2 regions of the Pseudomonas sp. SK3(2021) genome follow, and region 1 is predicted to be linked to the other one. Evidence: riboswitches for the same ligand, from Rfam matches in the RefSeq annotation. Region 1 holds a riboswitch; the other holds the start of a gene.
What was found. Region 1 has a riboswitch for cobalamin ahead of cobO (cob(I)yrinic acid a,c-diamide adenosyltransferase). Riboswitches for the same ligand answer to the same signal wherever they lie in the genome.
Positions count from the first base shown of each region.

Region 1 (3,203 bases):
TCAGGCCGACGCTGGGCGCCTGGTGCGCCGCCTCCAGCAGGCGACGCAGGACCTGCGGCTCGACCTTGCCGCCGACGAAGTGGCGCATGTCACGACGCTCGGCGATCGCGCGATAGACCGCGTCGCGCTCGGCCACGGAAAAGGCGTTGTCGGTCATGGGCACCGCGCGAGCACGCTCGCTCCTGCCGGCGCCAGCAGGGCCGCCACCGCTTCGGGGTTGGACGGAAAATAGAAATGCACATAAGAGGCGGTCATCCGCCCTTCGCGGTAAACCGCTTCCGCGCCGCGCCCACCATTCGGGCTCAGGCCGCGGGCGATCGGCGCAAGCTCGGTGCTGGTCAACGAATGATGGTAGGTATGGCCGCGCAACGAACCTTCCGGCAACTCCACCGCCTGCAAGGCCAGGGCCGCCAGGCGCTTTTGCATCACCGCATCGCCGGGCAACAGGCCCAGCAGTTCGGCGCGCTCGCCGTCGACGTCGGTCAGGGAGTCCAGCAGATACAACATGCCGCCGCACTCGGCGAGCAAGGGTTTGCCGGCAGCGTGATGCGCGCGGATCGCGCTGAGCATCGAGCCGTTCGCCGCCAGCGCCCGGTGATGCAACTCCGGGTAACCGCCCGGCAGGTACAGGCTGTCCGCCTTGGGCAGTACCGCGTCATGGATTGGCGAGAAAAAGTCCAGCTCGGCGCCCATGGCCCGCAGCAGATCCAGGCTCGCGCCATAGGTAAAGGCAAAGGCTTCGTCGCGGGCCACGGCAATACGCACGCCGGCCAACAGCGGCTCGACGGCAACCGCCTGGGGAGCGGCAAACGCCACGGCCGGTGGCAAGGCCACTTCGCAGCTGTCAGCCAGGGCTGCCGCGGCGGCGTCGAGACGCAGATCCAGATCGTTGAGTTCGCTGGCCTGCACCAGCCCCAGATGGCGGCTGGGCAGTTCGATGCCGGTTTCCCGGGATAGCGCGCCGTACCAGCGCAGGCCCTCGGTCAGGCTGCCTTCGAGCAACTGCGCATGACGCAGGGTGCCGACCCGGTTGGCCAGTACGCCGGCGAACGGCAGGTCCGGCTGATAACGCGCCAGCCCCAGCGCCAGGGCGCCGAAGGTCTGGGCCATGGCGGTGCCATCGATCACCGCGAGCACCGGAACCCCGAAATGCCGCGCCAGGTCGGCGCTGGACGGCGTGCCGTCGAACAGCCCCATCACGCCTTCGATCAGGATCAGGTCCGCCTCGCCGGCGGCCTCCCACAGCAGGCGCCGGCTTTCCTGCTCGCCGACCATCCACAGGTCCAGCTGATACACCGGCGCGCCACTGGCGCGTTCGAGGATCATCGGGTCGAGAAAATCCGGGCCGCACTTGAATACGCGCACCTTGCGTCCCTGATTGCGATGCAGGCGGGCGAGCGCGGCGGTCACGGTGGTCTTGCCCTGACCGGAAGCCGGCGCGGCAATCAATACCGCCGGGCAATGACGGGCATCACTCACAGTTCGACGCCTTTCTGCGCCTTGATCCCGGCCTGGAAGGCATGCTTGACCATGCCCATTTCGGTGACGGTGTCGGCCAGCTCGATCATCTCCGGCTTGGCGCCACGCCCGGTGACCACCACATGCTGCATCGGCGGTCGGGCCTGCAGGTCGCTGAGCACCTGGTCCAGGTCCAGATAGCCGTGCTTGAGGGCGATGTTCAATTCGTCGAGCACCACCAGGCCGATCTTCGGGTCGCTCAGCAGTTCGCGGGAAACCGCCCAGGCCGCTTCGGCGGCGGCGATGTCGCGCTGGCGGTCCTGGGTTTCCCAGGTGAAACCTTCGCCCATGACATGGAAACGCACCTGCTCCGGAAAGCGCCGGAAGAACAACTCCTCGCCGGTGCTGTTGCGGCCCTTGATGAACTGCACCACGCCGCACTGCATGCCGTGGCCCATGGCCCGCGCGAGCATGCCGAAGGCCGAGCTGCTTTTGCCTTTGCCATTGCCGGTCAGCACCAGCAGCAAGCCGCATTCGTTCGGCGAGTTGGCGATGCGTTCATCGATCACGGCTTTTTTGCGCAACATGCGCGCCAGATGGCGTTCGTCGCGATCAGGGGATTCAGTCATGGGGCAGCTCTCCGTTGGGGCTGGATAACGGGGGGCAGGAATAGGAATAGACGGCGCAAGCCTGGCATCGCCCACCGTGATGCCGTTGGATGGATCAGGCCGGTCTCCGGGCTTGTGAGTGGCTGGGATGCCCAACTGCGCGCCTTCCCATGTCGACAGTCGACACAGTGGCATCAGGCGCAGTCTTGACTCACTTACCGTTGCGGGGGCAGCGCCGGAATCGTCGTGCGTGCGCCTTCGGCACGCATACTCACCGGCTTCCCTGTTTCACTCTGTCGACCTGCGGCCACAGAGCACCTGAAACAAGTCGCGAAGGTTAGAGGGTTGGGGGTGGAGCGTCAATTAAAGCCGGGGCCCGGCAGATCGACGAATGGCTGCCATATCGGAAAAATGACGCCAATCTTGTGCCACACTCAACGCAGTGATATCAAATAGCCATAATCGCGTTAAAAAACTCCAACATCTCAACAATAATAGGAAAAGTCCGATGCAAGGCATGATCATCAGCAATCCGAAACTGGAATTCCTGCGCCCTGCCCTGGAACGCTGGTTCGATTGCATCGACCGCTACAACGCCGTGCGCGGCGATAACGAAAGCCCTTACTGGTTCGACGAAAAAGCCAACCTGGGATTGCTCTCGGCAGCGGCCTGGATGGCGGAGATGGTCACCCTGGAACACACACCGAGCAAAAAACAGGTGGAAGAAGGCGACCGCAGCGGCCGCACCGACCTGTACATCGCCACGCAGGAGGAACGTGTCTACATCCAGACCGCCCAGCGCTGGCCCCGGGTCAACAGCCTGCACCTGACCCAACCGTTGCTGGATGCCGCCAGCGACGCGAAAAAAGCCAGCTACCCCAGCGACCTGAAACTCGGCTGCCTGTTCGTCACGCCGCAGAAAACCCAGCACAGCGCCACCCCGGAAGAACTGCAGGACATGGTCGACGACCTGCAAAAGGAACACTGCTGCGCCGTGGCCTGGTACTTCCCCTACGCGTACCGCAAATTGCGCAACGAAGCCGGCAACTATCACCCCGGCGTTGCCGTGCTGTTCAAGGAAGCACGCTGAGCAGGTGGAACCATCGTCCATCTGTGCTTCTCTATGACTACACCGAC
Region 1 covers NZ_CP061943.1:4,959,520-4,962,722, forward strand. The annotation lists gene bluB (5,6-dimethylbenzimidazole synthase) at 1-157, opposite strand, end outside; gene IF690_RS21665 (cobyrinic acid a,c-diamide synthase CobB) at 154-1,479, opposite strand; gene cobO (cob(I)yrinic acid a,c-diamide adenosyltransferase) at 1,476-2,087, opposite strand; cobalamin riboswitch at 2,168-2,403, opposite strand; gene IF690_RS21675 (hypothetical protein) at 2,575-3,156, shown strand.

Region 2 (3,203 bases), 790 kb from region 1:
GCAAGGCGGCGCAGGCCGCGGTGGCGGTTACGCCGGGGATGATCTCGAAGGGAATGCCCAGCGCGCGCAGGCAGCGAATCTGTTCGCCGATGGCGCCGTACAGGCTCGGGTCGCCGGAATGTACCCGGGCCACGTCCTGGCCTTTGGCGTGGGCGTCCTTGATCAGCTCGATGATCTGTTCCAGATGCAGTTCGGCGCTGTTGACCACCTGTCCGGCACTATGGCCCTGGAGCACGGCTTCGGGCACCAGGGAGCCGGCATAGATAATGACCGGGCAGCTGTGGATCAGCCGCTGGCCCTTGACGGTGATCAGTTCCGGGTCGCCGGGACCTGCGCCGATAAAAAAGACGGTCATGGCGTTCTCCTGTGAAAAAAGGGGCGAGGCAACCTCACAGATGAAGATTGCTCATGATCAGCGGCGGCGATTATCGAAGATTTACCCGGAGCAGGCCAAGGCGAGGGTCGCCTGGGCGTATTTCTGCCGTGGGATAAGCAGCTTTGCCGGGCCTCGGGCCAGGTGTTCGGCCAGGGCCAGGGCGGCGCTTTCGGCGACCCCGTAGCAGCCGGTGCGCTCGTAGGCGATCTGCGAACGATGGCTGAGTTGCAACACATAAGGTGTCAGTTGGCGGCTGCTGAAACAGGTCAGGGGCAGGCCCAGTTGCGCGGCCAGGGCCAGCAGCCCGGGTTCCTCGCGTTTCAGGTCGATGCTGGCCAGGGCCTTGATCTGCCCGAGGTCGATGCGGTGGGCGGCCAGGGCCTGGTCGAGCAGGGCGCGCAAGGTCTCCACCGGGCAGCCCCGCTGGCAGCCCAGGCCGACCACCAGGGTCGGCGCTGTGCTGGCAGCCGTCATGCCGAGTACTGATCGTCGCTCTTGCGGCGGAACAGCCAGGCGCTGATCAGGCCCAGGGCCAGCCAGAACGCGGCGTTGGTCAACTGCGAAGCGATCTTGAACTGTGCTTCCAGTTCTTCCGGTGCGAGCATCGAATGCACTTCCGGCTGCGGCGCGCCGATGAGGTGCGGCACGGCGAGGATGGCCACGCCCAGCACTTTCAGCAGCCAGTGGCGAGCGAAGACGATCAGGGCAATGCCGACCGCGGTGGAGGCGGCGGTGCCGACCCACCAGACCTGCCGTTGCCCCAGGTCCGCGGCGGCGGTGCCCGGCAGTTCGGGCGGCAGGCCGAGGGTCGGCGCCAGGCAGAAGGTCGCGTAACCGGCCAGGCCCCAGAGCAGGCCCTGGGAGGTACGGCTCGGCGCGCGCAGGGTGTAGAGGCCGGCGAGCATCAGGGCGAACCCCACGGCGACCACCAGGTTGCCGCCGGTGGTGGACAGCACGCGCTGCCAGCCGTCTTCCGGTTCCCAGGCTTCGGCGTCGTGGCTATGGGCGGCGGTGTCGGCGGCGTGTTCATGAACTTCGGAGGCGGCGGGGGCCTTCTCGTAGGTTTCCGCCTCGAGGATCAGCGGCGCGACCCAGAAGCTTTGCAGCAGGGTCAGCAACAGGGCCGCCAGCAACCCGGTGAAACCCGCGGTTTGCGCGATACGCTTGATCATCTCGGCAGGTCTCAGTGGCAAGGGAAGGCAGCGCTGTGACGGGTATCGTGGGCGGCGTTGTGCACCGCTTCGAGATGGGAGAAACCGGCGAAATACACAAGGCACGCACCGAGGATCGAGGCGCCGATGGCGGCGACCAGGCGTTGGCTCAGGGTGGCGGTGCTGCTGGTGGAGTGGCTGGTGCTGCTGATGCTCGACATGGCGCTTCCCTCTGGTGTGTCAGCGGCTGGATCGAACGCAGCAAGACCTCGCGAGGCGGGCTCGCGGGGAATTAACAGCGCCCGCCCACCGCGGGTTTGTTATGACTGTGTAGCGGGCCGGTCTCCGGGCTCGCGAGGGGCGGGGCTTGCGCCTGGCCTGCAAGAATCGCCTTCCCATGCCGGACTGCTGGCACAGTGGATCTGACTCTTCGCTCGCTTACCGTTGCGGGGGCAGCACCGGACTGATCAAGGCTGTTGGCCTGTGACGCACCGGTTTCCCGTTTCACCCTGTGAAGGGCACCCGTAACAAGGCGTGTAGGAGAGCATGGGCGAGGGAGGGGCGTCAATTGGCAAGGGTTCTCCTTTTCGAGCGCGATTGGCCGGTCTTCGCGCCGCATGAAGATTGACCGCCCCCCACGCTCTGCGTAGCCTTGCGCTTTCGAGGTTCTTCGGCAGCTGCCGAAGCTAGGTTCTGTACGAAAAGTCGGCGAGCGAAGGTCAGGCAAGGCAAAAACAGGCGAGGAACGGCCGGGGTCGCGTTCGACTTTAGGGGCCTACATGAGCATTCCGAGTCTGTTTTTAACGCAGCATGGCCTGCGTAGCGCCGAAGGCGCCCAGCGCGCAGCCACTTGTCGTACAGAACCTAAGAAGGGAACGCGGTCCAAGCCGCGGCTGCCCCCGCAACTGTAAACGGTGATGAACGATGCAAGGCCACTGCCAGGCGGCGGGAAGGCGCATCGTTCGCCAGTCCAACGACCGGCGCGCCGTCAGCCAGGAGACCTGCCTCGGACTCGATTCTCACTACAACCGGGCGGGGTGATCCGGTGGCGAACTCTTCCGTGCACCTGCCTGCGCGGTTCTCGTCCCGTATGCCCGCCACCTTGCCAAAGGGCATCCGATGAAAACACTGGCCAAACTTCCCGTCACCATCGTTACCGGCTTCCTCGGCTCGGGCAAAACCACCTTGCTGCGGCATATGCTGGACAACGCCCAGGGCCGCCGCATCGCGGTGATCGTCAACGAGTTCGGCGAGCTGGGCATCGACGGCGAGATCCTCAAGCAGTGCGCCATCGGTTGCACCGAGGAAGAAGCCAGCGGCCGCGTCTACGAGCTGGCCAACGGCTGCCTGTGCTGCACCGTGCAGGAAGAATTCTTCCCGGTGATGCGCGAACTGGTGGCCCGTCGCGGCGACCTCGACCATATCCTCATCGAGACTTCCGGCCTGGCCCTGCCCAAACCCTTGGTCCAGGCTTTCCAGTGGCCGGAAATCCGCAGTGCCTGCACCGTCGACGCGGTGATCACGGTGGTCGACAGCCCGGCCGTGGCCGCCGGCACCTTCGCCGCCTTCCCGGACCAGGTGGACGCCCAGCGCAAGCTCGACCCGAACCTCGACCATGAGTCGCCCCTGCATGAGCTGTTCGCCGACCAGCTGTCCAGCGCCGACCTGGTGATTCT
Region 2 covers NZ_CP061943.1:4,168,405-4,171,607, reverse strand. The annotation lists gene cobM (precorrin-4 C(11)-methyltransferase) at 1-355, opposite strand, end outside; gene IF690_RS18230 (cobalamin biosynthesis protein) at 437-850, opposite strand; gene IF690_RS18225 (CbtA family protein) at 847-1,548, opposite strand; gene IF690_RS18220 (CbtB domain-containing protein) at 1,560-1,748, opposite strand; cobalamin riboswitch at 1,847-2,068, opposite strand; cobalamin riboswitch at 2,340-2,550, shown strand; gene cobW (cobalamin biosynthesis protein CobW) at 2,647-3,203, shown strand, end outside.
Region 2: linked by a shared signal. The riboswitch ahead of IF690_RS18220 (CbtB domain-containing protein) and the one ahead of cobO (cob(I)yrinic acid a,c-diamide adenosyltransferase) in region 1 are both predicted to bind cobalamin.